3 regions of the Segeticoccus rhizosphaerae genome follow, and region 1 is predicted to be linked to each of the others. Evidence: predicted binding sites of a transcription regulator. Region 1 holds the regulator's gene; each other region holds the start of a gene.
The links. Region 1 encodes LexA, which represses DNA repair genes until DNA is damaged. Its sites were predicted from a motif close to TCGAACANNTGTTCGA; they were not measured.
Positions count from the first base shown of each region.

Region 1 (10,349 bases):
CGAGGGTCCGTGTGTGACCGGCCTGCCACCGCCGACGCCGGTGCGCGACTCCGTCGAGCCTGAGTCGAAGGAGTCGACTCGTCTCGATGTCCGCCTGCTGGTGCCGGCTCTGGTCGCGTGGGCGGTGACCGCGACGGCACTGTCCTGGCCGGCCCGGCGATCGCTCCTGGTGGCGGCGCTTCTCGTGCTGGTCGGGGTCGTCTGCTGGGGCCTGAAGCGCCCGCGGATGAGGCGTTGGTCGACCGCCGCGGCCGCGGCCTGCCTCGCCACCTCGCTGTGCCTCGGGGCCCTGGCCGCCCACCTGGAGACACGGTCGGCCGGACTGGTGCCCACCCTCGCCGCGCAGCGGGCCAGCGCCGAGATCGAGGCCGTGGTCATCTCCGACCCGAAGGTCATCCAGGCCGTCGGGCCGCGCCGTGCCGAGTTGGTGGTGGTGCGGCTGTCGGTGCACGTCGTGGTGGGTCGAGGACAACGCAGCGAGCCGCGCACGCCGGTGCTCGTCCTCGGCGACGAGGACTGGACCCGGGTGCGATGGCACCAGACGATCCGTGCCAAGGGCCGGTTCGGGCCGGCCGAGCCGGGCGATGACGTGCTCGCGGTGTTCAACCCTCGGGGGAGCCCCTCCGTGGTGAGCGAGCCGGGAATGGTCGCTCGTGCCGCCGAGCACGTCCGGTCGGGGTTGCGACAGGCTGTGGACGGACTTCCGGCCGACCCGCGGGGGCTGCTGCCGGGCCTCGTCATCGGCGACACCAGTCGAACGCCGCCCGGCCTCACCGACGCCATGCGCGACACGGGGATGACCCACCTGTCCGCGGTCAGCGGCAGCAACGTCGCCGTCGTGCTGGCCGCGGCGATGCTGGTCTGCGGGTGGTGCCGGATCCGACGACGATGGCGACCGGTCGTGGCTGGCGCCTGCCTCGCCGGCTTCGTCGTGCTCTGCCGACCGGAGCCGAGCGTGCTGCGGGCCGCGGTCATGGGAGCCATCGGACTGCTCGGGCTGAGCACGTCCCGGCGCCGGATGGGCTTGCCGGCCCTGGCCGCTGCGGTCATCGTCCTGCTGTGCGTCGACCCCTGGCTGGCCAGGTCCTACGGCTTCGCGCTGTCGACGCTCGCCACACTGGGCCTGCTGCTGTTCGTCCGGTCGTGGGGTGCGTGGTTCGCGCGGTTCCTGCCCGGGCGACTGCACGCGCTCGGTCCCGTGATCGCCATACCGGTTGCCGCGCAGGCGATGTGTGCTCCGGTGATCGTGCTGCTGCAGGGTTCGGTGACAGTCGTGGGGGTCCTGGCCAACCTGCTGGCCGCGCCGCTCGTGGCACCCGCGACCGTGCTCGGGGTGCTCGCCGCGTTGGTGGCCCTCGTGTCGGCCCCGGTCGCGGCCGGCGTCGCGTGGCTCGCCTGCATCCCGACGCTCGGCATCGCCTGGATCGCGCGTGCCTGCGCCACCGTACCGATGGGTCAGCTGCCGTGGCCGGACGGTGCCGCAGGGGCGGTCCTGCTCGCAGCCGTCACCCTGGTGCTCCTCTTCACCGGCCCGTGGCAGGTCGCCCGGATCCGATGCCGGCCGTGGCTCTCGGCGGCCGGTGCGCTGCTGGCCCTGGCGTGCACGTGGCCCACCGGTTCGGTCGGTTGGCCGCCGCCGGGTTGGCTCCTGGTGATGTGCGACGTGGGGCAGGGCGACGGCATCGTGCTGGCCAGCGCGCCGGGTCATGCCGTCGTGGTGGACACCGGTCCTGATCCAGACGCGATGGGCACCTGCCTGCGTCGCCTCGATGTCGAGGTCGTCGATGCCGTGGTCCTCACCCACTTCCACGCCGACCACGTCGACGGGCTGGGCGCCGTGCTCGACGGCTGGCCGGTCGGAGCGGTCTACGTCTCGCCGGTCGACGAACCGGCCGGCGAGGCACGGGCGGTCCGAGAGCAGGCGAGCGAGGTGGGGACGCCGGTGCACCGCGCCTATGCCGGCGACGTCCTGCGGTGGGAGGGGCTGCGCGCGGCGGTGCTCTGGCCGGCCACGGAGCTGCACACCGGGTCGATCCCCAACAACGCCAGTGTGGTCCTCGACGTCGACCTCGGCGGGCTGCGGATGCTGCTGCTCGGTGACGTCGAACCTGAAGCCGCCAGACGGGTGCGGCGCGCGCTGGAACAGGAGGGCAGGCCGGCCCGGTTCGACGTGCTGAAGGTCGCCCACCACGGCTCCGCCAAGCAGGACCCGGTCCTGTTGCAGCTCGCGCACGCCCCCGTCGCGCTGATCAGCGTCGGCGCCGACAACGACTACGGTCACCCGGCGCCGAGCGCGCTCACCGTGTTGCGCGACGACCAGTTCACGGTGTTCCGCACCGACCGCAGCGGTGACATCGCGGTGTCCCGCGCCGGCAACGGGGGCCCCGCGATCTCCACCCGCGGCTCCTGACTCGATGCCGCCCTCGCCCATCTGGTGCGCCACTTGCCCCGGTTGTTGCGGCGACATCGCGCGGCTCGAGTGCGCGATGTCATCGCAACCGGGCGGGGTCTCGGCGGGCGCAGGCGCGAGTTGGCCCGGCTCAGGCGGAGTCGCGCACGCAGCCGGGGGTGGCGGCGGCCTCGAGCAGCGCCTCGACCGTCGCCCGCACCGCCGGCACCCGCTCGAGGTCCGCCGTCGTGACCACGTGGACGGCACGCCGCGAGGCGGGGTTCACTGGCAGCGTCACCACGTCTGGATGGCTCGCGCTGCGCAGGATCAGATCGGGGATCAGCGCCACACCCAGCCCCTCGGCGACCAAACCCAGGACCGCGACGTAGTCCTCGGTCTCGAAGGCGACGTCCGGCGCGAAGCCCGCCTTGTCGCAGAGGGAGAGCAGGTGGCCCCGGCACCTCGGACAGCCGGCGATCCAGGTCTCGTCGGACAACGCCGCCAGGTCGGCGACCGGCGCCTGCGCCATCGGGTGGTCCTTGGGCAGCGCCAGCCGCACCTCGTCGTCGAGCAGCTTGTGGGTGACCAGCCCGTCCAGGTCGTCCTCGCCCCGGCCGAGGTCGGTGCCCTCGTAGGCGAACGCCACCGCCAGGTCGCAGGTGCCGGCCCGCAGCGCGGCCAGCGACTCCGGCGGCTCCGCCTCGTGGAAGCTCACGCTCACGTCGGGGTAGCGCTCCTTGACCAGTGCCAGCGCTCGGGGCACGAGCGTCGCGGACGAGGAGGGGAACGCCATCAGCCGCACCCGCCCGGTGCGCAGCCCGGCGATGGCCGACACCTCGGCGGTGGCCGCCTCGAGGGCCGCGAGCACCGGCACCGCGTGCCGGGCGAGCACGTCCCCGGCCTCGGTGAGCCGCACGCCGCGTCCCATCCGCTCGACGAGCACTGTGCCGGTGCGCTCCTCGAGCCGGCGCACCATCTGTGAGATGGCCGGCTGGGAGAAGCCGAGAGCGGCTGCGGCAGCCGTGAAGCTGCCCTCGTCGTGGATCGCCTTCATCACCCGAAGGCCGGCGGCGTCGATCATGACCCAACCATAATCGAGCGTTACTTAAAGTCAAGAACTTGTGGTCTTGTGTGATGAGTCGGAATCGGTCATCGTGGATGTATGCCGACTCTCACCTCCCCGCGCCACGGACAGCCCGAGCTCCCCGCACCCGCCAGTTCCACCAGCGCGGACGCGCTGGCGCGGCTCAAGGCCCAGTTTGCGCCGGCACCCGGCTACCTCAACGCGAGCACCATGGGCCTGCCGCCCGAGCCTGTGGTCCAGGCGCTCCGGTCCGCGCTGGAGCAGTGGCAGCTCGGCCGCGCGACCGCCACCGGTTACGACGCCGACGTCCAGGCGGCGCGCACGGCATACGGGCGGTTCGTCGGCGTGCCCGCCGAGTGGGTCTCAGTCGGTCCGCAGGCGTCGGTGTATGCCGGGGTGGTCGCCGCATCGTTGCCCGACGGGGCCGAGGTGCTCTGCGTCGAGGGTGACTTCACCTCGATGATCTTCCCGTTCCTCGTCCAGGCGCAGACGGGTCGGATCAGTGTCCGCCATGTGCCGCTCGGCGAGGTGGCCGCCTCGATCACCGAGCGCACCACGCTGGTCTCGTTCTCCCTGGCGCAGAGCGCGTGCGGGAGCCTCTGTGATGGGGCGGCGATCGCCGAATCCGCTCGCCTTGCAGGCGCGCTCACCTTCTGCGACGTCACCCAGGCAGCGGGCTGGCTGCCGTTCGACGCGGGCGACTACGACCTGACCGTCTGTTCGGCCTACAAGTGGATGTGCCAGCCGCGCGGCACGACGTATTTCACCGTGCGCCCCGGTGCCGTCTCGTGGCTGCGGCCCGTGGTCGCCGGTTGGTATGCCGGTGACGACATCTGGGGCTCCTGCTACGGACCGGACATGGTGCTGTCCTCGAACGCCAGCCGCTTCGACGTCTCACCGGCCTGGCTGTCGTGGGTCGGCGCGGTCCCCGCACTCGAGGTGATGTCGATGGCGCCGATCGAGGCGATCCGTGACCACGACGTGGCACTCGCCGACGGCCTGCGAGAGCGGCTCGGTCTGCGCCCGGAAGGCCGGCCGGTGCTTCGGCTCGACGACGCCGACGGTTCGATCGCCACCCGGCTGGGTGACGCCGGGGTCACCGTGTCGTCACGGGCCGGGGGCGTGCGGATCGCCTTCCACGTCTGGAACACCGCCGCCGATGTCGACCTCGTGGCCGACGCCCTCGACGCCCGATAACCCGTCCGGCCGCCGAAGTCGGCGCCACGTGGTTGCATGGTGGCGTGTCCCGACCACGTCACCCGGCGAGTCCGGCGACGGCCCAGCTGGCCGCGGCCGGGCCGGCACCGGACGGGCCGGCCGCGCCGGGACCCCGGCACGGCACGGCGCTCTGCCTCTCCGGCGGCGGCTACCGCGCGGCGTTGTTCCACCTCGGCGCGGTCCGCCGGCTCAACGAGCTCGGCGTCCTCGGCGGGTTGCGGTCGATCAGCGGCGTCTCCGGGGGAGCACTGACCGCCAACCTGCTCGCCGACCCACGGCTGGTCTGGCCGGACGAGTCGGGCGGGGAGGTGGTGGTGAATGGCTTCGAGCGCTACGTCGCCGACCCGTTGCGCCGCCTCGCCGGGCACAACGTGCGGACCCCCGCGCTGCTGGCCAAGCTCTGGCCGCCGCGCTGGTTCATGCCGGACAGCGCGGTGCGAGCGCTCGCGGGCCGGCTGTCCGTGGCCGTGCCGTGGTGGGCGGGCGACCTGCGCGACAACGCGCCCGACGGTCCCGCGGTGCTCACCTGCGCGACCGAGGTTGCCTACGGCGTCTCGTGGATCTTCGCTGACCCCAACGCGGGCCGGCCTCACGGCCGTGTGGGCGACTACCGCCTCGGCCACGCCGACCCACCGCCCGGACTGCGCATCGCCGACGCGGTCGCCGCGACCTGCGCCTACCCGCCGTTCTTCGCCCCGCAGGTCCTCAACGGTGTGGAGATGGGCCTGAAGGGCGGCGAACCCGGGCACGCCGACCCGCAGCAGCACGCCGAGATCCTGCGGCACATCGAGCTCACCGACGGCGGCGCCTACGACACGCTGGGGGTCGAGGCAGTGTGGGCCGACCACGCGACGGTGCTGGTCAGCGACGGCGGCACGGTGTTCCGGGCGCGCACCACGCACACCGTGTGGGGCCAGCTGCTGCAGATCCTCGGGATCGCCACCAGCGGCGGCCAGACCACCCGGCTGCGGTGGCTGCAGGCGCGCTTCGCCCAGGACGCGCTCACCGGAGCCAGCTGGTCGTTGGATGCCGTTGTCCCCGGCCACTACCCGGCCGCCACCACCGAACGCATCAACGCGGTGCGCACCGACCTCGACGCGTTCAGCGACGGCTTGCAGCAGGTGCTCGAGCGACACGGATACCTCGTGGCCGACCAGGCCGTGCGCGAGCACGCCCCACAGCTGATCCGGCTCGACGCACCGCTGGAGCCGCCGCATCCGCAGGTCGCCGACGCGAAGGTCGCGGACGGCATACTGCGTGGATCGTCACGGCGCACGTTGTTGGGGCGCTTCTGACCGTCCCGCATACTGGGAGCATGACCGCCGTTGCCACGTCCCGGGACGAGACGTATGCCGCGCTGGTCCAGTTGGTACGCGGCGGCGACCTGACCGTCCTGACCGGGGCGGGGCTGTCCACCGAGTCGGGGATCCCGGACTACCGCGGCCCCGAGGGCATCCGGCGCGTGACCCCCATGACGTATGACGAGTTCGTCGCCTCCTCCAGCGCCCGGCAGCGTTACTGGGCAAGGAGTTTCATGGGATGGGGGCGATTCAAGGCGGCGGCGCCCAACGCAGGACATCGGGCGGTTGCCGAACTGGAACGGCGGGGCCTGACGCGGGGCGTCATCACCCAGAACGTCGACGAGCTGCACCAGAAGGCCGGCGCCCACGACGTCCTCGAGCTGCACGGCACCCTCGACCGGGTGCGCTGCCTCACCTGCGGCGAGACCTACCGGCGCGACGACGTGCAGGCCTGGCTGGACGAGGCCAATCCCGACTTCGAGGTGGCGGTCGGCCAGCTGCGGCCGGACGGCGACGTCGACATCCCCGACGCGGCGATCGAGAGGTTCCGCGCGCCCCGCTGCCTGGTCTGTGGCCACGACACGCTCAAGCCCGACGTGGTGTTCTTCGGTGAGTCGGTGCCGAAACCGTTGGTGGAGCAGTGTTTCGCCTTGGTGGAATCGTCCGCGGGCCTGCTGGTGCTGGGGTCGTCGCTGGCGGTGATGTCGGGATACCGGTTCGTCCGCCGGGCGGACAAGCTGGGGATGCCGATCGCCATCGTCACCCGGGGTTGGTCGCGCGGTGACGGTGAGGCAACGCTGCGGCTGGACGCCCCGTTGGGCGAGACGCTGACCCGGCTGGTGGCCGACCTCTGACCGGGACGATCCGGCCGCGACAGCAGGGGTCCGACTCAGACGCGGCGCAGCACCGCGGTGACCTTGCCGAGGATCGAGGCATCGTCGCCGTCGATCGGCTCGTAGGCATCGTTGTGCGGCATCAGCCACACGTGTCCCTTGGTGCGCTTGAACGTCTTGACCGTCGCCTCGTGGTCGAGCAGGGCGGCGACGATGTCGCCGTTCTCGGCGGTCTGCTGCTGGTGCACGACCACCCAGTCGCCGTCGCAGATCGCCGCGTCGATCATCGAGTCGCCGACCACCTTGAGCAGGAAGAGCTCGCCCTCGCCGACGATCTGCTTGGGCAGCGGGAAGACGTCCTCGACGACCTCCTCGGCCAGGATCGGTCCACCGGCGGCGATGCGGCCCACCACCGGCACGTAGGACGCGGCGGGACGCTCGTCGCCGATGCCCGTCTCGTCGACCTCGTCGGGGGTGGAGGCCGCGCGCGAGTCGCCGGCCCGGTAGCCGCGCGCGCTGCGCCCCAGGTCGGGGGATACGACCTCGATGGCGCGCGGGCGGTTGGGGTCGCGGCGCAGGTAGCCCTTGCGCTCGAGCATGTGCAGCTGGTGGGCCACGCTGCTCGGGCTGGTCAGGCCCACCTGCTCGCCGATCTCGCGCAGGCTGGGCGGGTAGCCGCGGCGGTCGATGGAGTTGCGGATGACCTCGAGGACCCGGCGCTGTCGAGTCGTCAGGCCGTCGCCCTTGTCGCGCTCGGGCATCTCGTGGATCTTGGCCATCGTGGCATCCCCTTCAGTGGATGTGGACTGCGGCGGGCGGGCGGGTCGTGGACGGGCGTCGGCCCGCGGCAGGGCGAGGGCGGTCGACATCAGTGCAGGTCAGAGCCGGTATGGCGGCCGCCCGAGACCGCGCGCAGCGGGCCCTGTCGGTGGTCGCTGCTTGGCTACTGGACATGACCTCATCGTACGCAGTTCGGACACGTTGGCCAAACACCTGTTCGACGCGTGTCTCGACATTGTCGGCGCGACGTGTTAGAAATCGTACAAGCGTGCTATCGCACACGCGTTCGGGACCGACCGCTTCAACACCGCTCGTCGCGACCGATCCGACCGCACCGATCGTCTGGAGGACAGCATGAGCGCAGCAACGACCTGGGGCTACCTCGAGTCGGCCCCGTGCTCGGCACCGCACCCCGGTCCCGACACCCGCAGGCCGGGCCGTCGGTCGCACCTGCGGCTGGTCCCGACCGGACCGGACGTGCAGGCGAGCCCGACGCACAGCCGAGTCACCCGGCGCGGTCGCCTCGCGATCACGCTGCTGGTGACCGCCGCGGTCCTGACCCTCGCGATGAGCCTGGCGAGCGGGATTTCCGCGCCGACGGGCGTGGCGCAGCCGACGGTCACGGTGGCTTCCGGACAGACCCTGTCCGACATCGCCGCGGCCGAGCTGCCGCAGCTGCCGGTGCGTGACGCCGTCGTGCAGCTGCAGCTGGCCAACGACCTCACCTCGATGCAGGTGCACGCCGGCCAGGTGCTGGTCGTGCCATCGGCCGGCCGCTGATCGGGGAGCGGCCGGCCCGGCTGCCGATCAGCCGCCCGGCAGGGAGTAGCCGCTGACGATGTTCAGTGTCGTGGCGAAGGTGAGGTACATCAGCCAGACCCCGGTGCACAGGTGGGCCAGGCCGAGGATTCGTCCGGCCACGGCGATGCCGGCGCTGGCGAAGAAGTCCGCGACGTAGATCCAGGTCAGGCCGACGAAGAGCAGGCCGACCGGCCAGCCGCCGCCCATGAAGAAGGTGACGAGGCCGAGCACGGAGATGATCGTGTAGGCGACGGACATGCCCACGTTGGTCCTGACCTCGTTGCCCTGCATCCGGTTGAGCCCGAGGGCAAACCAGTGGATGCCGTATGCGGAGAACGCCAGGGCGGCCATGTAGAGCAGCGGGTCCTTGAAGACCTGGAACCACGTCATCCCGACGAAGAGGATCACGCCGGTGACGAACTGGCAGAAGCCTGGCAACCAGACGCCCCACCAGCCGGTGGCGCGGTCAGCCGCCGGACTGCGGGCGGGGTAGCCGAAAAGCTCCTGTGGTCCCCAGATGAGATAGCCGGTGCCCAGACCGAAGAACCCGAGCGTGACCGGCGCGAAGTGCGAGATCTGGAAGGTCTGCGCGGTGAGTAGAGCGGTGTGCAGCATCTCGTCCTCCTCGGACGATGTCGTTGAACCGTTGATTACCTACCCACTCCATCCGGCTTTCAACCGGAAGGATCGACTCTGCGTGCCGTGATGCGGGCGAGCAGCTGGTGGCCCTCCCGCTCGAGGTCGGCTGCCTCGTCGGCAGGGAGCCGTGTCGACCAGGGTTCGCCGGCTGCCGCGTCGTAGGCCTCGTGCATCACGAACATCGAGGCGGACAGCCGCCGAGCCTCCGTCAAGCGGGCCGCCGCGTCCTGGCCGGTGGCGTCAGCGGGGTCGGCGGGCGACGAATCGGCGACCCCGCGGGCGGCGTCGAGGGCGGCGCGGCAGTCGTCCATCGCGCTGCGCAGGACGCCCTCGAGGCGCCGGTTGCGGATGGCGAAGGCCGAGCCGATGCCCACGACGATGCCGATGAAGGTGTCGAGGACGCGGTCGACCAGCAGCGTGGTGTCCGAGCTGGCGTGGCCGAGATGGGCCAGCAGCAGCGCGATGGGTGTGGCGAACATCAGGCAGAGCGCGTAGTTGAGCCCCACCATCAGCTCCGCGCCGACCTGCAGCACGATCACGAGGGCGACGGTCAGGCCGGCGCCGGGGGAGTAGGCGAGGGCCAGCACGCCCACCAGCAGGCCGGCTCCGGTGCCGAGGGCTCGCTGGATGCTGCGATCGACCGTGGCATACCAGCTGACCGACTGCTGCACGGCGACCGCCGAGACGGCCGCCCAGGAGGCGTGCCCCAGGCCGAGCAGGTGGGCGATACTGACGGCCAGCGCGACCGCGACGAGCGACCGGATGGCCTGGGGGACGAATGGCGCCGACGGACGTAGGGAGGTGATCGACGTGCCCCAGCGCTCCAGCGGTTGGCGCAGCAGGGGCGGTCCTGATGGGCGCGCCAGGGCGTCGGCGGCGTCCCGGCCGTCGAGCTCGGCCTGCTCGCCCCTGCCCAGCGTCACGTCCGGGATCTCGCCGAACCGGCGCAGTCCGCGCGCCAGTCGCCGCAACTCGGATGCGGTGACCGCCCAGGAGGCGTCGCTGTCCGATCCGCCGGTCGAGTCCGAGCGGCCCGACTCGGCGATGCGGTGTGAGGCCAGTCTCGCCCTGAAGGTGACTTCCTCGGCGTGCGCGCAGAGGGCCTCGAGCCGCGCGGACCACCGAGACGTCCGCCCGCTCGAGCCGATGGATGTCCAGGCGGCCCGGAGCGCCATGCCGGCGCGGTGTCTCGCTGACAGCTCGCCGTCGGCACCGATGGCACCGACGCGGTCGGCGACCGCCTCGAGGGCCCGCGCGACGGCGACCCGCTCCGGTCCGTGGTGACGGATCACCCAGCCGGACAT
Region 1 is NZ_SWMA01000060.1:1,547-11,895, reverse strand. It holds partial or broken gene FCN22_RS20740 (ComEA family DNA-binding protein) at 1-17, shown strand, start outside; gene FCN22_RS20735 (DNA internalization-related competence protein ComEC/Rec2) at 14-2,410, shown strand; gene FCN22_RS20730 (LysR family transcriptional regulator) at 2,541-3,470, opposite strand; gene FCN22_RS20725 (aminotransferase class V-fold PLP-dependent enzyme) at 3,552-4,670, shown strand; gene FCN22_RS20720 (patatin-like phospholipase family protein) at 4,715-5,986, shown strand; gene FCN22_RS20715 (NAD-dependent protein deacetylase) at 6,007-6,846, shown strand; gene lexA (transcriptional repressor LexA) at 6,882-7,604, opposite strand; gene FCN22_RS20705 (LysM peptidoglycan-binding domain-containing protein) at 7,960-8,385, shown strand; gene FCN22_RS20700 (hypothetical protein) at 8,413-9,021, opposite strand; gene FCN22_RS20695 (FUSC family protein) at 9,081-10,349, opposite strand, start outside.

Region 2 (10,349 bases), on a different contig from region 1:
GAGGACGACGCGGTGCGAAGGGATCCGCACTCCGACCGTCTTCTTCTTCGGGTGGAGCATCCGCCGGGGGACCTCCTTGAGGGCGGGCAGGATGAAGGTGTACTGCCCTGGCGTCGTCGCCTTGATCTTGCGGAAGACCTGGTTGTCGATCTGGACGAACTGACCGAGCTGGCTGAAGTCGCGGCACATGAGGGTGAAGTGGTGCTTGCTGTCGAGCTTGCGGATCGTCCGGATGCGCTCCAGCCCGTCGCGGTTGCCGAGGGCACAGCCCAGCGCGAAGCAGGAGTCGGTGGGGTAGGCGATCAGCCCACCGGACCGGATCAGGTCCACGGTCTTGGCGATGACCCGTGGCTGGGGGTTGTCCGGGTGCACGTCGAAGTAGCGGGCCATGGGGGTCACCATAGGTGACGGTGTGCGCTCAACGCTGGCCGATACGGTGGGTCGGGTGACCGCACCGATCGACGTCCCCGCCGCCCGCTCCCGCGTTGCCGGACACGTCCGACGCACCCCGGTGATCGAGGTGGAGGGCGGCGCCTTCGGCGTCGGCGAACCGGTGGTGCTCAAGCTCGAGCTGCTGCAGCACACCGGCTCGTTCAAGGCGCGCGGTGCCTTCAACCGCATCCTGGCGGCGCAGGAGCAGGGGGAGCTGCCGGGGAGCGGCGTGATCGCGGCCTCCGGCGGCAACCACGGACTGGCCGTCGCGCACGCGGCGCGACAGCTCGGCATACCGGCCGAGGTCTTCGTCCCCGACGCCGCCAGCCGGGTCAAGGTCGAGGGCATCCGGGCCACCGGTGCCGAGGTGACCGTCACCGGAGCCCTGTATGCCGATGCGTATGCCGCGTGCGCGGCTCGCGCACGGCAGTCGGGCGCCCTCTTCGTGCACGCCTACGACCAGCCGGATGTCGTGGCAGGACAAGGCACGGTCGGGTCCGAGCTGCTCGAGCAGGTGCCGGACCTCGACACCGTGCTGGTGGCGGTCGGCGGTGGTGGGTTGTCGGCCGGTGTGGCGGCGGCGCTCGGTGGCCGGGCCCGGGTGGTGGCGGTCGAGCCTGAGTCCATCCCGACGCTGCACGCGGCCCTCGAGGCCGGCGAGCCCGTGGACGTCGAGGTCTCGGGCGTCGCCTCGGATTCGTTGGGGGCAAAGCGGATCGGCGAGATCGCGTTTGGCATCCTGTCGGGGGCCGGCGTGACGAGCGTCCTCGTGAGCGACACGGCGATCATCGAAGCGCGCCAACGCCTGTGGGACCGGTTGCGTCTCGCGGCCGAGCACGGCGGCGCGACGGCCGTGGCTGCGCTGTCGGGCGGTGCCTACGCGCCACAGCCGGGGGAGCGGGTGGGTGTCGTGGTCTGCGGCGGCAACACCGACCCGTCGGACCTGTCGGTCCCTTCGTGACCGCTGTCCGAGCATGTCGGCATCCGGCTCAGCGCGGTGGCCGGGGCGCGGCTCCCGCCCGCGGGCCGGGGGCCTCGGACCGCATCTCTTGACTGGCCCCAGGACGGGTGGTGCGGTGGAGGTGTTCCGGTCTCCACCTGAGGAGCGACATGTCCGACAACTACACCACCACCGATGCCGGGATCCCGGTCGAGAGCGACGAGCACTCGCTGACCGTCGGTCCCGACGGGCCGATCCTGCTGCAGGACGCCTACCTGATCGAGCAGATGGCCCAGTTCAACCGGGAGCGGGTGCCCGAGCGGCAGCCCCACGCGAAGGGTGGGGGCGCCTTCGGCCACTTCGAGGTGACCGGCGACGTCAGCGCCTACACGAAGGCCGACGTCTTCCAGCAGGGCAGAAGGACGGAGATGGTCGCCCGGTTCTCCACCGTGGCCGGCGAGAGAGGGAGCCCTGACACGTGGCGCGACCCGCGCGGGTTCGCCCTGAAGTTCTACACCGAGCAGGGCAACTACGACATGGTCGGCAACAACACGCCGGTCTTCTTCATACGGGACCCGCTCAAGTTCCAGCACTTCATCCGGTCCCAGAAGCGACGGGCGGACACCAACCTGCGCGACCACGACATGCAGTGGGACTTCTGGACCCTCTCGCCCGAGTCGGCCCACCAGGTCACCTGGTTGATGGGGGACCGTGGCATCCCTCGCAGCTGGCGGCACATGAACGGCTACTCGAGCCACACCTACATGTGGGTCAACGCCGAGGGTGAGCGGTTCTGGGTGCGCTACCACTTCAAGACCGACCAGGGCGTCGACTTCCTGACGCAGGAGGAGGCGGACCGGCTCGCCGGCGAGGACGGCGACTACCACACGCGTGACCTCTACCAGGCGATCGAACGCGGCGAGCACCCGAGCTGGACGCTGCACATGCAGATCATGCCGTTCGAGGAGGCGGCGACCTACCGGTTCAACCCGTTCGACCTGACCAAGACGATCTCGCACCAGGACTACCCGCTGATCGAGGTGGGCCGGATGACGTTGGACGAGAACCCGACCGACTACCACGCGCAGATCGAGCAGGCCGCGTTCGAGCCGAACAACATGGTGCCCGGGATCGGCCCCAGCCCGGACAAGATGCTGCTCGGCCGACTGTTCTCGTATGCCGATGCGCACCGTTACCGGATCGGTCCCAACTACCGTGAGCTGCCGGTGAACTACCCGCGGCACGCCCCGGTCCGGTCCTACTCCAAGGACGGGGCGATGCGCTACCACCCCGTGTCCGACCCGGTCTACGCGCCCAACTCCAAGGGCGGTCCGAGCGCCGACACCGCGCGCTTCGGTGAGCCGGCCGGATGGCGCACCGACGGGGACCTGGTGCGGTCGGCATACACGCTGCACGCCGAGGACGACGACTTCGGCCAACCGGGCACGCTGGTCCGCGAGGTGCTGGACGACGCGGCGCGCGAACGGCTCGTCGGCAACATCGTCGGGCACCTGTTGGACGGGGTCAGCGAGCCGGTGCTGGTTCGGGCCTTCGAGTACTGGCGCAACGTGGACCAGGACCTCGGCGACCGCGTGGAGTCGGGAGTCCGCGAGAAGCAGTAGCCGGTCCACACCGGCAGGCCTGGCTGGCCTGGCTGGCGTGACGTCGGCACGGCACGGCACGGCGCGGGACCGGCACGGGTCCTCCCCTCCCAGGACCCCTGCCGTTCCCGTGCCGGCGCACACACGCCACCCCACCGTGTGGTGCGGTGCGGTCCCATGGTGGCGGATTTCGGCCGCGTCGGCATCCGCAGAGTCTCAGCCGGCGGACCGAGGTGCCCAGTCGGACCCGTTGCCCGGGCTGCGGACCGGTGACCAGGCGGCGGCTCGGGTGCTCAGGCGACCTCTGCCGACTGCCCACCGGTGAGGCGGAGCAGCTCGTTGTACGACGTGGGGAACACGGCCCGGGGATGACCTGCGGCCGCCCACACCTGGCGGTAGCGGCTCAGGGCGATGTCGACGACCGTGAGCGGTGGCGTGCGGTGTGCGATGGGCGGCACCCCGCCGATGGCGAACCCGGTGTGCTCGCGGACGAAGGCGGCGTCCGCCTTGCTGATCTCGTCGAGACCGAGCGTGTCGGCGACCTGGACGATGTCGACCCGGTGGGCGCCCGAGGCGAGGACGAGCAGGGGAGCGACCTCGCCGTCCTCGAGGTGCGCCCGGAAGATCAGCGAGTTGGCGATCTGGCCGATGTCGATGCCGAGCTGGTCGGCGGCCAGGCGCGCGGTGCGGGCGTGCTCGTCGAGGATGGTCACCGCACCCCGGACCCGTTGCTCCTGCAGGACCTGGACGACGCGGAGCACGGAGGGGCTGTCACGCACCTCGAACCCTGAGGCTTCGGTCATGACGAAACGGTAGCCATGACCCGGTCCGTTTGCCCCCGAGACTCGCCATCTGGACGGCGCTGGGCCGGTCCGGGACGTGCGGGCGTCGCGGTGTGACGGCCGCGTCCGAGGTTCTCCACAGGGACTTGACGGGCTGTCGGCGCAGTGGGGTACATTCGTCCGTATCGAACAAACGTTCGAGATAGTTGGTTCGTCCGGTGTGGCGGCGGGCGCCTCGACCCCGTCCGCCGCCCTGCCGGGCGGCGAGGCCCGCGGAGGAGTGGTCATGGTGCGTCGTTACCACGAGCCGGTCGAGGTGCAGTCCCGGTCAGACGTCAGCAGCACTGGCAGCACGGGCAGTACTGGCAGCACGGGCAGCACTGTTCTGGCCGCCGCTCCCTCGGCCTTCCTCTGGCGGGGACGGCTCTACGTCGTCCGGGAGGTGCTCGACCACTGGCGTGAGCGCCGGGCGTGGTGGCGGGACGCGCTGGACCGGTCCGGGTTCGACGCCGGCTCCAGTGAGGACACGACCGGCGATGGCGTGCCCGGGCCGGACGACCTCGAGCAGGAGATCTGGCGGGTCGTGGCCAGTGCCGGACGCCACCGAGGCAGCGGGGTCTACGACCTGGCCGGAGGTGACCGAGACCAGGCCTGGCGCCTGGTCCGCGTCGCGGACTGACCGGTCTGCACCGCACCGGCCCCGCCGAGACCGCACCGACCACGCGCACGCGGTCCGTCGGCGACCAACCGTCCGCAACCGACCGACCGCAACCAGCCGACCGCACCAGCCATCGCCACAGACCAAGGGAGACGACGTGACCACCATCCACTCCACCGCCGCGGCACCGCAGGCCCCGGTCGCGGACACCGTGCTCGAACTGCTGGAACGCTCGCGGACGACGTTGCTGGCGGCCTGTGGGGCCGGCAGCGCGGGTGAGCGCTACGTCGATGCGCACCTGGCTGCGTTGCGGGCCGCCGCGGCCCTGCTCGCGGCCCGGAGCAAGCCGGTCGCCCGCTCCAGGCCGCGCAGTGTGTGGGAGGTGTTGCCCACCGTCGCCTCCGACCTGGGGGAGTGGGCAGCCTTCTTTGCCGGGTCCGGCCGGCGGCGAGCGGCCCTCGAGCGGGGCTCGGCCACCGCGAGCAGCCGCGAGGCCGACGACCTGCTGCGGCAGGCCGAGATCTTCCTCGAGCTCGTCCAGGCGCACCTCGGTCTGCCGATCAGTGCGCCGCTGCCGCAGTTCATGACCCCCACGGCGTCCGAGCACGCCGCTGCGACAACCTGGCAGGAGCCCGGTGAGTGAGTCCTTCGCCCACCTGCACGTCGCGTCCGGGTTCTCTCTGCGTTACGGCGCCTCGACCCCCGCCGCGCTGGTGCAGCGGGCCGCCGATCTCGGTCAGCCCGCCCTCGGCCTGACCGACCGCGACGGGCTCTACGGTGCAGTGCGGTTCGTCCAGGCCTGCACGCAGGCGGGGATCGACCCGGTCCTCGGGGTCGACCTCGCCGTGGAAGATCCCACAGCGGGTGCCGGGCTGCTGAGCGTTTCTTCGTCCGGGCGGCGGGTGCGGGTCCACCCGGTCAAGGGCGGTGCGGTGGTCGACGACCGGCATCCCCGGGTGACCGTGCTCGCCCGGGGGCAGGCGGCGGGGGTGGCGCCCGGTCTCGGCTGGGCCCGGTTGTGCCGGCTGGTGACCGAGACGCACCTGCGCGGCGAGCGCGGCACTCCGGTCAGCACCCCCGAGCTGATCGCGACCTGGTCGCGGGTCGACCGGTCCGGCGATCCCCAGAACCCCTCCGTCGGCGACGACCCCGGCGCCGCTCTCGTGGTCCTGCTCGGCCCCGGCTCCGACGTGGGACGAGCCGTCCTGCGCCGCGACCTCGTGCGGGCCCGGGAGCTGCTGCGGCGCTGGCAGGAGCGCCTGCCCCGCGACGGGTTGGCCATCGAGGTCGTCTGCCACGGCGGGCCGCCGGGAAGCCCGGGAAGCCGCGGTCACGCCGCCCGGCTGTGGGGGCTCGCCCTCGAGTCGGGGGTCCCGGCGGTGCTCACCGCCGCCGTCCGGCACGTCGAACCGGCCGACGCGATGACCGTGGACGTGCTCGACGCCGCGCGGCGGATGGTGCCCCTGGACACGCGACACCTCGACCGGGTCACCACCGCCGGCCACCTGGCGGAGACCGCCCGGATGCTGGAGGTGGCGAAGGAGGTGGCGGAGGCTTTGGGCCCGTCCAGCGGGACGGGAGGTTGCGGTGATGCCGTGGCTCGTGCCTCGGCTCTGGTGGAGGCGACGGTGGCCCTGGCCGGCGAGTGCCGGCAGGACGCCCGCACCGACCTCGGCATCGGGTCGGTGCACCTGCCCGAGGGCTCGGTGCTCGGGTTGACGCCGGGCGACGACGCCCAGGCGGTGCTGGCCGCTCGCTGCCGCGCCGCGATCGCCGGCCGTTACGCCGGGGCGGGTGAGCGCGAGCGGCGGGCCGTGGAGAGCCGGCTCGAGGACGAGCTGCGCACGATCGCCGCGTTGGGCTACCCGACATACTTCATGACGGTGGCCGCCGTGTGCGACCTGATCCGCGACATGGGGGTCCGGGTGGCCGCGCGGGGCTCGGGAGCCGGCAGCCTGGTCAACTACCTGCTCGGCATCAGTGGGGTCGAACCGCTGCGCCACGACCTGCTGATGGAGCGGTTCTGCACCCCCATGCGCGCCCAGCTGCCGGACATCGACGTCGATGTCGAGTCGGCTCGCCGCACCGAGGTCTACGAACGCATCCTCGAGCGGTTCGGGGGCGATCGGGTCACCTGTGTCTCGATGATGGACACCTACCGGGTCCGGCACGCCATCCGCGACGTGGCGGCGACGCTGGGGTTGCCGCCCGCCGAGACCGACGCGCTCGCCAAGGCCTTTCCCCACATCCGCGCCCGGGACGCCCGCGCGGCCGTCCGCGAGCTGCCCGAGCTGCGCTCCAGGGGCCTGGACGCGCCCCGGCTGAAGCTGCTCTTCGAGCTGGTCGAGCGTCTGGACGGGCTGCCCCGGCACGTGGCCCTGCACCCGTGCGGCGTGGTCCTGTCCAATCGAGGGCTGCTCGACCGGACGCCGGTGGAGGCCAGCTGGCTGGGCTTCCCCATGAGCCAGTTCGACAAGGACGACGTGGAGACGCTCGGCCTGCTCAAGCTGGACGTGCTCGGCATCCGGATGCAGTCGTCGATGGCGCACGCGGTCGACGAGGTCGCCCGGGTCGACGGCATCACCATCGACCTCGACGACCGTGAGCAGGTGCCGCTCGACGACGAGCAGACCTTCGAGCTGATCCGGTCCACCCGCACGCTCGGCTGCTTCCAGATCGAGTCGCCGGGGCAGCGGGAGCTGATCGGCAAGTTCGCGCCGGAGACCTTCGAGGACCTCATCATCGACATCTCGCTGTTCCGGCCGGGGCCGGTCAAGTCCGACATGGTCACGCCCTTCCTGCTCGCCCGGCAGGGCTGGCGACCGCCCGAGTACCTCCACCCGACCCTGGAGCCCGCGCTGCGCAGCACCTGCGGCGTCGTGGTCTTCCACGAGCAGGTGCTGCAGCTGGTGGCCGAGACCACCGGAGTCAGCCTGGCCGAGGCCGACGAGGTGCGCCGTGCCCTCGGGTCCCCGGCCGGGCAGGAGGAGGTCGAGGCCTGGTGGCGACCCGCCGCGGCGGCGCGCGGCTACGAACCGGCCGACGTCGACCGGATCTGGGAGGTGCTGGCCGCCTTCGCCTCGTTCGGCTTCTGCAAGGCCCACGCGGCGGCCTTCGCGCTGCCGACCTACCAGTCGGCCTGGCTCAAGGCGCACCACCCGGCGGCGTTCCTCGCCGGGGTGCTCACCCACGACCCGGGCATGTACCCCAAGCGGCTCATCCTCGACGACGCGCGAAACACCGGGGTCGCGGTGCTGGGGCTGGACGTCAACCGGTCCGGCGCCACCTACCGGGTGGAGCCGGTGGGGCGGGACGGACGGACGGACGGCGACGCGGAGGGGGCCGAGGCGAAGGCGCCCACACGCAGGGGTATGACGGGCCACGCAGGTCACGCGCGGGGCTACGGCATCCGGCTGTCCCTGTCCGACGTCAAGGGGATCCACGAGGACGAGGTGACGCGCATCGTGGCCGGGGCGCCCTACGCCTCCCTGGCCGATTTCTGGCAGCGGGCCCGGGTGTCGCGTCCCGTGGTCGAGCGGCTGGTGCTCGCCGGGGGGTTCGACTCGGTCTACGGGCTCGGGGGCGACGGGGGCGCGGCGCTCGGTCGCCGCGGGCGGATCACCCGACGCGACCTGCTGCTGCACGTCACCGAGCTCGACCGGTGGTCCCGATCGATGGCGCGTCGCGGCAGTGCCGCGGGGGTGGCCGCGACGAGCAGCCGCCCGATGACCGGAGGCGGGGGCCCCGGTCAGGCAGGACAAAGGGTGGCCGAGCGCGCGGCCGGGCAGGCGCGGGGGCGGCGCCCGAGCGCACGCCGCCAGGCCGGACCGGCCCAGCTGATGCTCGACCTCGGCGATGCCCCCGAGCTCGTCGCCGGTTCGGGACTGCCGGAGATGACCGCAGCCGAACGGGTCCGCGCCGAGCTGGACGTCCTCGGCCTCGACGTCAGTGCCCACGTGATCGACTGCTACGCGCCCCTGCTCGACGCGTTGGGGGCGACCTCTTCGTCACGGTTGCTGCAACAGCGCAACAGGGCCGAGCTGCTGGTCGCCGGCGTCAAGGTCGCCACCCAGACCCCACCGATCCGCTCAGGCCGCCGGGTGGTCTTCCTGACCCTCGATGACGGCACCGGCCCGATCGACGCCACCTTCTTCGAGGACGCGCAGGGCCCCTATGCCGCCACGGTCTTCCACTCCTGGATGCTCCTCGTGCGCGGCGTCCTGCGCCGGACCGGGCCGAAGGGGGTCTCGCTGCGGGCCACCGGGGCCTGGGAGCTGTCGGGGCTCTGGGATGCCTGGTGCCGGGGCGGGCTCGAGGCGGCGCAGGCGGCGCTGGCCGAGGCCGATGCCCGGGCGCGGGGCCTGGCCGAAGCGCAGGAGAGGGCGATGACCGAGCCCTCCGGACACCGGGTGCTGGTCCACGCCTCCGGTTTCAAGCAGTCGCCCTACGCGGATGTCCGGCCCGCCGGGCCGGAGACCAGGAACGGCCGGCTGGTGCAGGACCGACCCGGGGCGACAGGCAATGGCAATGGTGCGCCGCCACGCAAGCTGTGGCACTCCAGCCCGGGCAGCGCGGGGGGCTGATTGAGCGGCGACGACAGCGTGAGGAAACGAGCGGAGCGAGGCCCGGAGCGCCGAGGAGCGCGACCATGAGCATGAGCGACGAGCGAGGTAGATCACCAGCATGAGCAGGCGAGCGTTCGACGCACCGGAGCGCACGGCATACGGGGGACGTGCGGCACCCGACGACAGCCGCTGCCCGATCCTGCACGTCGACATGGACGCCTTCTACGCCTCGGCCTCCCTGCTGCACCGGCCGGAGCTGCGAGGGACTCCGGTCATCATCGGCGGAGGCAACCGGGGCGTCGTCCTGTCCGCCACCTACGAGGCCAGGAGCTTCGGGGTGCACGCGGCGATGCCGATGACGCGAGCCCGGCGGCTGTGCCCGCAGGCCACCGTGCTCGCCCCGGACCACCGGCTCTACCAGCGCATCTCCGACGCGGTGATGGCCTACTTCACCAGCATCACCCCTGTCGTCGAGCCACTCTCGGCGGACGAGGCGTTCCTCGACGTCTCGGGCTCTCGCCGTCGGCTCGGGCGGCCGGGCGAGATCGCGGCCAGGATCCGCGACACGGTCGCCGACGAGCAGGGGATCACCTGCTCGGTCGGCGTGGCACCGACCAAGTTCCTCGCCAAGCTGGCCTCCGGCCTCGCCAAGCCCGACGGGCTGCTCATCGTCCCCGAGGACGAGGCGGTCGACCTGCTGCACCAGCTCCCGGTCGGAGCGATCTGGGGCGTGGGCGACCGCACCGAGGAAACGCTGGCTCGGCTCGGGCTGCACACCGTCGCCGATCTCGCCCACACCCCGGTGGAGACCCTGCGCCGCGCGCTGGGTGACGCGGCCGGGCCGCACCTGCACGAGCTTGCCTGGGGCCGGGATCCACGCCCGGTGGTCCCGGCCCGGCGCGAACGCAGTATCGGCTCGGACGAGACGTTCGACCACGACGTGGACGACCCCGCGGTGATCCACCGCCAGCTACTGCGGCTCAGCGACCGGACGGCGGCGCGGGTCAGGGCCGCCGGCCTGGTCGGGCGCACCATCCAGCTCAAGGTGCGCTTCTCGGACTTCACGACGATCACCCGCTCGCGCACCGTGCGGGAGGCGACCGACGTCAGCCGGGAGGTCTACGCGGTTGCCCGTGACCTCTACGACGCGCTCGGTCTCCGGCGGGCCCGGATCCGCCTGGTCGGGGTGCGCATGGAGGGGCTACGGGAAGCCGCGGGCTCACCGATCCAGGGGCTGCTGGACGAGCCGGAACACGGCTGGAGGGAGGCCGATCGCGCCGTCGACCGGGCCAGCGCGCGCTTCGGCGCAGGGAGCGTGCGGCCGGCCGCGTTGATGGACCGATAGCGCTCGCGGCGACTCCCGGCTACCGT
Region 2 is NZ_SWMA01000008.1:38,225-48,573, forward strand. It holds gene FCN22_RS08145 (L-threonylcarbamoyladenylate synthase) at 1-390, opposite strand, end outside; gene FCN22_RS08150 (threonine/serine dehydratase) at 446-1,393, shown strand; gene FCN22_RS08155 (catalase) at 1,543-2,994, shown strand; gene FCN22_RS08160 (YbaK/EbsC family protein) at 3,267-3,776, opposite strand; gene FCN22_RS08165 (DUF6504 family protein) at 4,042-4,434, shown strand; gene FCN22_RS08170 (SAV_6107 family HEPN domain-containing protein) at 4,571-5,056, shown strand; gene FCN22_RS08175 (DNA polymerase III subunit alpha) at 5,049-8,996, shown strand; gene dinB (DNA polymerase IV) at 9,097-10,323, shown strand.
Region 2: FCN22_RS08165 (DUF6504 family protein) is a predicted target of LexA. The motif match lies at 3,941-3,956, and genes of this name have one in related genera.

Region 3 (10,349 bases), on a different contig from region 1:
CCACACAATGACCGCGGGACCGCGGTGGCCGCGGCCGAGCTCGGCTACCAGGCCGGCGCGGACCGGATCGAGGGGTGCCTGTTCGGCAACGGCGAGCGGACCGGCAACGTGTGCCTGGTGACCCTGGGCATGAACCTGTTCGGTCAGGGCATCGACCCGCAGATCGACTTCTCCGACATCGACGAGATCCGTCGCACGGTGGAGCACTGCAACCAGCTGCCGGTCGGGGAGCGCCACCCCTACGGCGGCGACCTGGTCTACACCGCCTTCTCTGGCTCCCACCAGGACGCCATCAAGAAGGGCTTCGAGTGGATGGAGCGCGACGCGGCCTCCGCCGGCAAGACCGTCGACGAGATCCCGTGGGGCGTGCCCTACCTGCCCATCGACCCGCACGACGTCGGCCGCACCTACGAGGCCGTGGTGCGGGTCAACAGCCAGTCGGGCAAGGGTGGTGTCGCCTACATCCTCAAGAGCGAGCACCAGCTCGACCTGCCGCGCAGACTGCAGATCGAGTTCAGCGGTGTCGTGCAGGCCGGCGCCGACTCGGACGGCGGTGAGGTGGCTCCCGACGCGCTGTGGGCGAGGTTCGTCGACGAGTACCTGCCGGCCAAGGGTGGCCAGGGCCGCACGTGGGGTCGGTTCGCACCCCTCACGAGCACCATCGACAGCGACGCCGACGGCCGAGACCACCTGTCACTGACCATGCTCGACGGCGACCGCGAGACCACGGTCGAGGGCACCGGCAACGGGCCGATCAACGCGTTCATCGACGCGCTGGCGGGCATCGGCATCGACGTGCGGGTGCTGGACTACCACGAGCACGCCATGTCGGCCGGCGAGGACGCGCAGGCCGCCGCCTACGTCGAGTGCGCCATCGGCGACCGCGTGCTGTGGGGCGTCGGCCTGCACGGCAGCATCGTCAAGGCATCCATGACGGCCGTGCTCTCGGCGGTCAACCGGGCGGTGCGTGACCAGCCCGAGCTGGGCGGCGAGGCGCCGATGCACGACGTGCCGACCGGGCAGCCGGTCCGGGTGCCGATCGGCTGACCCTTCCTCCGCCCGTGGGCAGTGATCGTGGGAAAGGCGACACCGGAGCGCACCAAACCTCACGATCACTCCCCACGAGGGGGGATGACGTGACGTCCTGCTCGGTGCGGGCACGGGCGGCGCGGCTGGCGGACTGCGGCGCCTGGCCCGACGTGGCGCGTCAGTCGATGTCGGCGCTCACGATCTGCTCGAAGCGGCCGATGACCCCTGAGTCACCCTCTCGGGTGATCTCGCCGACGGGCGGCCGGTGCCACAACCAGCAGTCGAGGTCGGCGGCCGTGCCGCTGAGCGCGGCCAACGCCGGCTCACCGGTGTCACTCGCAGCAATGCCGATGTCGGGGTCGTCGCGGTCCTCGTCGGAGCCCGGGTCGTGCCCGACGAACCGGCCGAGGGTGACCAGCCAGCTGTCGCCCGTGTCGGTCGTGCGCAGCCGGATGGTGGCGCCCTCCTCGGGAACGAACCGGCCCCAACCGGGGTGACCGCCATACATGATCCGCAGCACCTCGTCCACGCCGTCGGCAGCGAGGGCCGGGTCGAGATCGGTGCGGGTGCCGGCGGTCAGCTCGGCGTCGAGCCGGTGGATCAGTGACTCGTGCGCCTGGCGGCGGCGACTGAACCCGGCCGTCTGCTCCTCGCTCCAGGTCCAGGCCCTGGTGCTCGGCGGGGTCTCGGCCAGCGCCCGCTGCAGCGCCCGGCTCGACTCGAGGTGGAACTGCTCGAGTCCGGCCCGGTCGGTCGGACGCGTCGGATGCTGCAGGGCCTCGACCTCGTCGCCGTCCGTGAGAGGCCCACCGACGACCTGCGACCAGAACCACTGCACCTCTCCGAGGTGCCACCACAGGTCGTCGGCGTCCCAGTCGGGGCAGGTGGGCACGCGGGCGGTGGGATCGGCGTCGTGGAGCGCCTCCCGGAACCGTGCGGAGTTTCGGGAAAGGTGGTCGAGGTAGTCCAGCTGGTTGCCGGGCACTGTCTGGGGATCTTCGGTGGGCATGACCGCACCGTAGCCACCGGAGGCAAGCGGGTCACAGCGCTTTATCGCCCTCCCGCGAGCCACTCCCGGGGTCGCAACAGGAGTCAGGGAGCCGGGCGGTTCGCCAGGGTCACCTTGACGGTGCTGGTCCTGGAGCCTCGCGCGTAGGTGAGGGGCACCGTGGAGCCCGGTTGCTGCTTGCGCAAGGCGGCCAGCAGGTCGGTCACGGTGTCGATCGTCGTCGCACCGAGCCTGGTGATCACGTCTCCGGGCTGCAGACCCGCCTTCTGAGCCGGGCTGCCCCTGGTCACGGCGACCACCAGGGTGCCCTTCGTCGTGGGCAGGTTGAACTGGTCGGCGGTCTGTGGCGTGATGTCGGCCGGCTGGATCCCGAGGAAGGCGTGCTTGACGTTGCCGGTCGCGAGCAGTTGGTCCGCCACGCTGGTCACCGTCGCGGCGGGCGTCACGAAGCCGATCGCGACCGCCCCGGAGCTCGGCGGCAGGTAGGCCTCGGACAGACCGATCACCGTGCCGTCGCCATCGGCGACGGCACCCCCGGAGTTGCCCGGCGAGATGGGCGCGTCGGTCTGGATCAGGTCGATCAGCCCCTGCGGCGCCTCCTTCGACGGGGGCATGTTTCGGTGCAGGCTGGAGATGATGCCTGCTGTGACGGTCTGCTCCAGCCCCAGCGGGCTGCCGATGACGACGTCGAGGGCTCCGACCACCGGCAGCGTGTCGTTGAACCGGGCCGCGGGCAAGCCGGTGCGCTTCGCCTTGATCACCGCGACGTCGGTGACGTCGTCGACGCCCACCACGCTGGCCCTGGCCCGTTTGCCGTCCGCGAACTGCACCTCGACCGTGCGGAACGGCTGCTTGTCCTGGCCCTCCACCACGTGCGCATCGGTGACGATGGTGCCGTCGGCCTTGTAGATGACCCCACTGCCCAGGCCGACCTTGCTGATGATGGTGACCACCGACGGCTCCACCGTCTGCACCACCTGGGGCACGACGCCGAGGCCGGGCCCGGCTTGACCTTTTCGCGGGGGAGTGCTGGTGGACGGGGAGGATCGCGGCGGTGCGGTGACCGTCACCGTGGCGGTCGGCGTCCCCGACGAGGCGGAAGAGCCGCCATCCGTGCAGCTGCTGAGGGCGCCGGCGGTGACCAGACCGAGGACCGCGCACGCCACGCGGCGCGTCGGGCGGTGTGCGGTGCGCGGCAGGGGACTCACCTTCGAGTTGCTACCCGATTCCTCGGCTTTCACGCTGGGCGTCCTGCGCAGCTGCAGGGTCAGCGGACGCCGCGGGGCCGGAACTGGATGCTGATGCGTGGACCGACCGGTTTGGCGGACTTCGGTATGGCGTGTTCCCAGGTCCGCTGGCAGGAGCCGCCCATGACGATGAGGTCACCGTGCCCGAGCACGTGGCGGAGGGTCCGACCCCCACCGCGAGGACGCAGCAACAGCGCCCGGGGAGTGCCGACCGAGACGATGGCGACTATCGTGTCCTCGGTGCGGCTGCGCCCGATCGTGTCGCCGTGCCAGGCCACGCTGTCGCGCCCGTCGCGGTAGAAGCACAGTCCTGCCGTGCAAAACGGCTCGCCCAGCTCCCCGGCATAGTGGCGACTGAGGGCCGAGCGGGCCTGCAGCAGCACCGGATCGGGGAGTGTGTCATCTTCGTCGTAGAAGCTGAGCAGGCGTGGCACGTCGACCACGCGTTCATACATCTGACGGCGCTCGCCGTGCCACGGGACGTCCCGGGCGAGGCGGGCGAAGAGCGCGTCCGAGCCGGTGACGAAGCCGGGGCGCAGGTCGATCCAGGCGCCGCGCGAGAGTGTCGTGCGGCGGACCGCCGGACCGAGTGGTCGCAACCCGACCTCGTCGACCTGGTCGAGCAGTGATCCCTGGAGCGCCGTGGCCATGGAGTCAGCCTACCGCACGAATTCGAACAGGTGTCTGATTCAGGAGTCCTCGAGGGGGCCCCTCGTCGGGAATGGTTGTCGGGGAGAGCAGGCGGCGTTTCTGGCCTCGAACCTCACCACCGTCGACCACGAGCGTGGACACCGGCACGGCATACCGCAATCGCAGGGGCGACGTAGGACAATGGCGCCATGCCCCTGTACCGCGACGCGGCGATCGTCCTGCGCACCCACAAGCTGGGTGAGGCCGACCGCATCGTCACCGCACTCACCCGGTCGCGGGGCAAGGTGCGCGCGGTGGCCAACGGCGTGCGGCGCACGAGGTCCAAGTTCGGCTCGCGCCTCGAACCGGGGATGGTGGTCGACCTCCAGTGCTACGAGGGTCGTTCGCTGGACACCGTGACCCAGACCGAGACACTGGCGCCGTATGGCGACACGATCGCCCGCGACTACTCCGCCTGGACCGCGGCGAGCGCCATGCTCGAGACGGCCGACCGGCTGACGGAGGAGGGGGAGCCGGCCCTGCAGCAGTTCAACCTGCTCGCCGGTGGGTTGAGCTCGCTCGCGGGGGCGGAGCACGACGCGGGACTGGTGCTCGACGCCTACCTGCTTCGCTCGCTGGCGGTCGCCGGGTGGGCGCCGAGCTTCGTGGACTGTGCCAAGTGCGGTGCCCCCGGGCCGCACCGGGCGTTCCACGTCGCAGGCGGAGGGGTGGTCTGCCCGTCCTGCCGGCCAGCCGGGTCGGCGGCGCCGCACCCGCTCACCCTCGAGCTGCTGGCCGCGCTGCTGAGCGGCGACTGGGAGCTCGCCGACTGCAGCGATCCGCGGCACCAACGCGAGGGCTCGGGCCTGGTCGCGGCGTTCCTCCAGTGGCACCTCGAGCGGGGCGTGCGATCCTTGCGTCTCGTGGAGCGGGCATGAACACCCCACGCAGTTCTCCGCTGCGCTCCGATACTTCGCGGGCGCCCCGGCCGCCGGCCCCTCACCCGTCCGGGGCCCGACCGCCCGCCATCCCCGCCGCGCTGGTGCCGCGGCACGTGGCCGTGGTGATGGACGGAAACGGCCGGTGGGCCAACGCCCGGGGCCTGCCCCGGACCAAGGGTCACGAGGCGGGCGAGTCGTCGCTGCTCGACGTGGTCGCCGGTGCGATCGAGATCGGGGTCAAGCACATCTCGGCCTACGCGTTCTCCACCGAGAACTGGAAGCGCTCACCGGAGGAGGTGCGCTTCCTGATGCGGTTCAACCGCGACGTGATCCGGCGTCGGCGCGACGTGATGAGCTCATGGGGGGTGCGGGTGCGCTGGATGGGGCGGCGGCCGCGCCTGTGGCGCTCGGTGATCAAGGAGCTCGAGGCGGCCGAGGAGATGACCCGGCACAACGACGTGATCACGCTGAACATGTGCGTCAACTACGGCGGCCGGGCCGAGATCGTCGACGCCACGAGGCGGATCGCGGAACTGGTCAAGGCGGGCCAGCTCAGCCCGCGCTCGATCGACGAGCGCACCATCGCCCGCCACCTGGACGACCCGGAGATGCCCGACGTCGACCTGTTCGTGCGTTCCTCGGGGGAGCAGCGCACCAGCAACTTCCTGCTCTGGCAGTCGGCCTATGCCGAGATGGTCTTCCTCGACACGCTCTGGCCCGACTTCGACCGGCGCGACCTGTGGCGGGCGATCCAGATCTACGCCGACCGCGACCGTCGCTACGGCGGCGCGATCGACTCCGCCTCCCGGCCCTCCTGATCGCAGGCGTCAGGAGGAGCGGGCGGCGCGTGCGCAGTCGGCGCAGGTGCCGAAGATCTCCAGCGTGTGGTGCACGTCGGTGAAACCGTGCTCCGTGGCGACCCGCTCGCTCCACTTCTCCACGGCCGGCCCCTCGACCTCGACCGTCGCGCCGCAGGTCCGGCAGACCAGGTGGTGGTGGTGGCCGGTGCTGCACTGCCGGTAGGCGGCCTCGCCGTCATCGGTCCGCAGCACGTCCACGTCACCGTCGGCCGCCATCGCCTGCAGCGTGCGGTAGACGGTGGCGAGCCCGACCGCGTCGCCGGACGCCCGCAGCCGGGCGTGCAGCTCCTGCGCGGAGCTGAAGTCGTCGGTCTGCTCCAGCAGCGCCTGGACGGCGGTGCGCTGCCGGGTCGGTCGTCGCCGGTTCTGCGCCATCTGCCTCAGCTGCTCCTCGTCTCGGCCGTCGTCTCGGCCGCCGTCTCCGACTCGTCGGCGGTCTGCGCGTGCACCCGCGGGTCGTGCTCGTCGTAGTGCCCGGCGTGGGGTGCGTGCCGGTGCCCGTCGTGCAGGTAGTCCACGTGGTCCCCGTGGGCGACGGCTGGGTGCCCACAGCCGAGGCCGTGCTCGTGCGGGTGGTGCTCGGCCCGCTGGTGGCGCCGCGACACCACTCGGGCGCGGACACTCGTGCCGATCGAGGCCAGCAGGAAGATGCCGATGGCGACGATGACGATGGTGCCTCCCGACGGGGTCTCGGCGTAGAAGGAGCCGGTCACTCCGCCGACGCTGGAGATCACGCCGATCGCCACGGCATACCGGATGGCTGTCCGGAAGCTGCCCGCGAGCAGCTGAGCGGCGGCGTTGGGCACGATCATCAGCGCGCTGATCAGCAGCAGCCCGACGATCCGCATCGACACCACCACGGTGACCGCGGTGAGGATGGCCAGCACCAGGTTGAGCGCCGTGACGTGCATGCCGGTGGCCCGCGCATACTCCTCGTCGTTGGCGACCGCGAAGAACCGCGGCCGCAGCAGCCAGGTTGTCGCGACCACGACGACGGCCAGCACGGCGAAGACCCACAGGTCACCGTTGCTCGTGGTCGTGATCGCACCGAAGAGGTATGCCGTGAGGTTGGCCGGGGTGCTGCTCGTGGACTTGCTGATGATCACCACGCCGAGGGCGATGCCGCCGTAGAACATCACCGCGAGGGCCACGTCCCCACTCGTGCGCCCGCGCGCCCGGATCAGCTCGATCAGCACGGCCGCGAGCACGGCCGCCACGAGCGCGGTCAGCACGGGTGCCGTGTCGGTGAAGACGCCGACCGCGACACCGGCGAGGGCGACGTGCCCCATCCCGTCGCCGATCAGCGAGAGCCGCCGTTGCACCAGGAAGACGCCCACCATCGGCGCCGCGATGCCGACCAGCAACGCCGCCAGCAGTGCCCGGCGCATGAAGTCGTAGTCGAGCAGCTCCGGAAGTCCCCCGAGGGTGGTCAGCGTGGTCAGGGTGTTCACGACTCGACTCCCCGCTTCTGGGCGGGCTGCTCCAGCGGACCGTGCGGGGTCGACAGGACCCCGGGCGCCTGCGACACGTCGGAGTCGTCGTCGTGGTGGTGGTGCTCGTGCGCCAGGATCAGGTCCTGCTGCCGCCGCTGGGCCAGGACGAAGTCGGCAGGCGTCCCGTCGAACCGCAGATGGCCCTCACCGACCAGGACGATGCGGCTGACGATGTCGCGCAGCGCCTCGAGCTCGTGCGTGACGATCAGCATGGTGGTGCCCTGGGCGGCGAGCCGGGCGAGGACCTCCGCGAGCACCTGCTGGCTCGCGGCGTCGACACCCGCGGTCGGCTCGTCCATGATCAGCACGTCCGGCTCGGCCGCGAGCGCCCGAGCGATCAGGACCCGTCGCTGCTGCCCCCCGGACAGGGTCGAGACGTCCTCGCGGGCGCGGTCCTCGAGCCCGACCAGGTCGAGCGCCCGGTCGATCAGCCGTTGGTCGGTCCGGCCCGGCCGACCCCACCACGACTGGTGGGGCAGACGCCCGATGGCGACGATCTCGGTGACCGTCGCGCGCACCGACGCCGACAGGGTGTGCCGCTGCGGCACGTAGCCGAGCCGGGTGAAGTCGCGGAACTGGCGCATCGGCGTGCCGAACAGCTCCACCTCGCCGCCGAGGTGGCTGTTGAGTCCGAGCAGGCCCTTGACGAGGGTCGACTTGCCGGAGCCGTTGGGCCCGAGCAGCGCGACCACCTCGCCCTGTCGCACGTCGAGGGTGACATCGGCGACCACCGCCCGGTCGGCATAGCCGAACGCCGCCGATCGCAGCGAGAGAATCGGCTCACGACCAGGCCCGCTCGCGGCTCCCGTGGTCACGTGGAGCACCCCTGTCCGGACTCCAGCGTCGCGAGGTTGGAGCGCATGATCTCAAAGTAGTTGCTCCCCGCCGACTTGTCGGTGATCCCCTCGATCGGGTCGAGCACCTTGACCGTGGCCCCCGTTTCCTGCGCGATGGTGTCCGCGGTCGCCGGGCTGACGAGCGTCTCGGCGTAGATCGTGGTCACGTCGTGGTCCTTGACGTAGCGAGCCACGGCGGCGATCTGTGACGGGTCGGGCTCCGCATCGGGGGACAGCCCCGTGATGCCGACCTGGTCGAGGTGGTAGCGCTGCGCCAGGTAGCCGAACGCGCTGTGGCTGGTGACGATCTCAGGCCGTTCGCAGTGGGCGAGTCCGGTGGCGAAGGCCCGGTCGAGCTTGGTCAGCCTGGCCTCGAACGCCTTGGCCCGCGCCCGGTAGTCGGCCTCGTGCGTCGGGTCCACGGTCGACAGCCGGTCGGCGATGGCGCGGCTGACGTCGCGATAGCGCAGTGGGTCGAGCCAGAAGTGCGGGTCCGTGGCCCCGGCTTCCTGCTCGTGCCCCTCGCCGCTCTCATGCTCCTCCACCTCGGCGCCGTGGTCGTCTCCGACCGCGGGCTGCAGCGCCAGGTCGAGCTTGGCTGCCGGGGCGACGTCGAGGGAGGTGTCGGGTGCCTCGTTCTCGACCGCTTGGTCGACCGCGGGCTGCAACCCGTGCTCGAAGACCACCAGGTCCGCCTTGCTGACCTCGGCGACGTCCTTGGGCGTCAGCTCGAGCTCGTGCGGCTCCGCGCCCGGCTTGGTCAGCCCGGTGACGGCCACCTGGTCACCGCCGATCTGCTCGGTCGCGAATTGCAGCGGATAGAACGCCGCGACCACGTCGAGGCGCCCCGAGGTGTCGCTCGACGAGCTCCCGCAGGCAGTCAGTGACGCGCTGAACGTCAGGCAGGCGCAGAGGGCGAGGAGGCGTCGCGGCATACGCCGATCCTGCGCTTAAATGAGAATGATTGTCAACTTCAAACGGTATGCCGGGTGGGCACCCGGCCGGGACCGTCAGGTCTGGGGGAAGAGCTGCACGACCGCCAGGGCCGCGGCGAGCAGTACGACGGCGCCACGCATCATCCGCTCGCTCGAGGTCAGGCGCGGCCAGGAGAGGTAGAGCAGCCAGGCGACGGCCAGGGTCGCGAGCCCCATGAGGACGAAGCCGATCGGGCCGCCGACCAGGGCGCCCGCGACGAGCAGGACGAGCATCGACAGGAAGGGGACGACACGAGGCAGGCTGGACAGGCGCGTCAGCGCGGGCAGACTGGCTCGCTCGATGGAGGTGCGCATGCTGGTGGACACCCCTCAAGGGTACGCGAGCGCGGTCGGGAGCACCTGCTCGGGACCGATAGCCTTGGCCACATGGCTGCTCCCTCAACCGTCGACACCGTCGTCAGCCTCTGCAAGCGCAGGGGCTTCGTCTTCCCCTGCGGGGAGATCTACGGCGGCACCCGATCCGCTTGGGATTACGGCCCGCTCGGCGTCGCGCTCAAGGACAACATCAAGCGGCAGTGGTGGAAGTCGATGGTGCAGGGCCGCGACGACGTCGTCGGCCTCGACTCCTCGGTGATCCTGCCGCGCGAGACCTGGGTGGCCAGCGGCCACGTCGGCGGCTTCAGCGACCCGCTCATCGAGTGCCACAGCTGCCACAAGCGCTTCCGCATGGACCACCTGCAGGAGGGGGTCGCGGCCAAGGCGGCCAAGAAGGGCAAGCAGGTCGACCCCGACTCGGTGGCCCTCGCCGATCTCGTCTGCCCCAACTGCGGCACCAAGGGCGCGTGGACCGAGCCGCGCGAGTTCAACATGATGCTCAAGACCTATCTCGGGGTCCTCGAGGACGAGTCCGGACTGGCCTACCTGCGGCCCGAGACGGCCCAGGGGATCTTCATCAACTTCCTCAACGTGATGAACGCCTCGCGCAAGAAGCCGCCGTTCGGCATCGCCCAGACCGGCAAGAGCTTCCGCAACGAGATCACGCCGGGCAACTTCATCTTCCGGACGCGTGAGTTCGAGCAGATGGAGATGGAGTACTTCGTCGAGCCCGGCACCGACGAGAAGTGGCACCAGTACTGGATCGACGAGCGCACGCGCTGGTACGTCGACCTCGGCATCAACAAGGACAACCTGCGGCACTACGAACACCCCAAGGACAAGCTGTCGCACTACTCGACGCGCACCGTCGACATCGAGTACCGGTTCGGCTTCCAGGGCAGCGAATGGGGCGAGCTCGAGGGTATCGCCAACCGCACCGACTTCGACCTGAGCACCCACACCAAGCACTCCGGCGTCGACCTGTCCTACTTCG
Region 3 is NZ_SWMA01000014.1:61,037-71,385, forward strand. It holds gene leuA (2-isopropylmalate synthase) at 1-1,047, shown strand, start outside; gene FCN22_RS11400 (maleylpyruvate isomerase family mycothiol-dependent enzyme) at 1,208-2,038, opposite strand; gene FCN22_RS11405 (S1C family serine protease) at 2,122-3,246, opposite strand; gene FCN22_RS11410 (alpha-ketoglutarate-dependent dioxygenase AlkB) at 3,306-3,935, opposite strand; gene recO (DNA repair protein RecO) at 4,125-4,853, shown strand; gene FCN22_RS11420 (isoprenyl transferase) at 4,850-5,674, shown strand; gene FCN22_RS11425 (Fur family transcriptional regulator) at 5,684-6,091, opposite strand; gene FCN22_RS11430 (metal ABC transporter permease) at 6,097-7,104, opposite strand; gene FCN22_RS11435 (metal ABC transporter ATP-binding protein) at 7,164-8,024, opposite strand; gene FCN22_RS11440 (metal ABC transporter substrate-binding protein) at 8,021-8,980, opposite strand; gene FCN22_RS11445 (DUF6703 family protein) at 9,056-9,346, opposite strand; gene FCN22_RS11450 (glycine--tRNA ligase) at 9,407-10,349, shown strand, end outside.
Region 3: FCN22_RS11410 (alpha-ketoglutarate-dependent dioxygenase AlkB) is a predicted target of LexA. The motif match lies at 3,958-3,973, and genes of this name have one in related genera.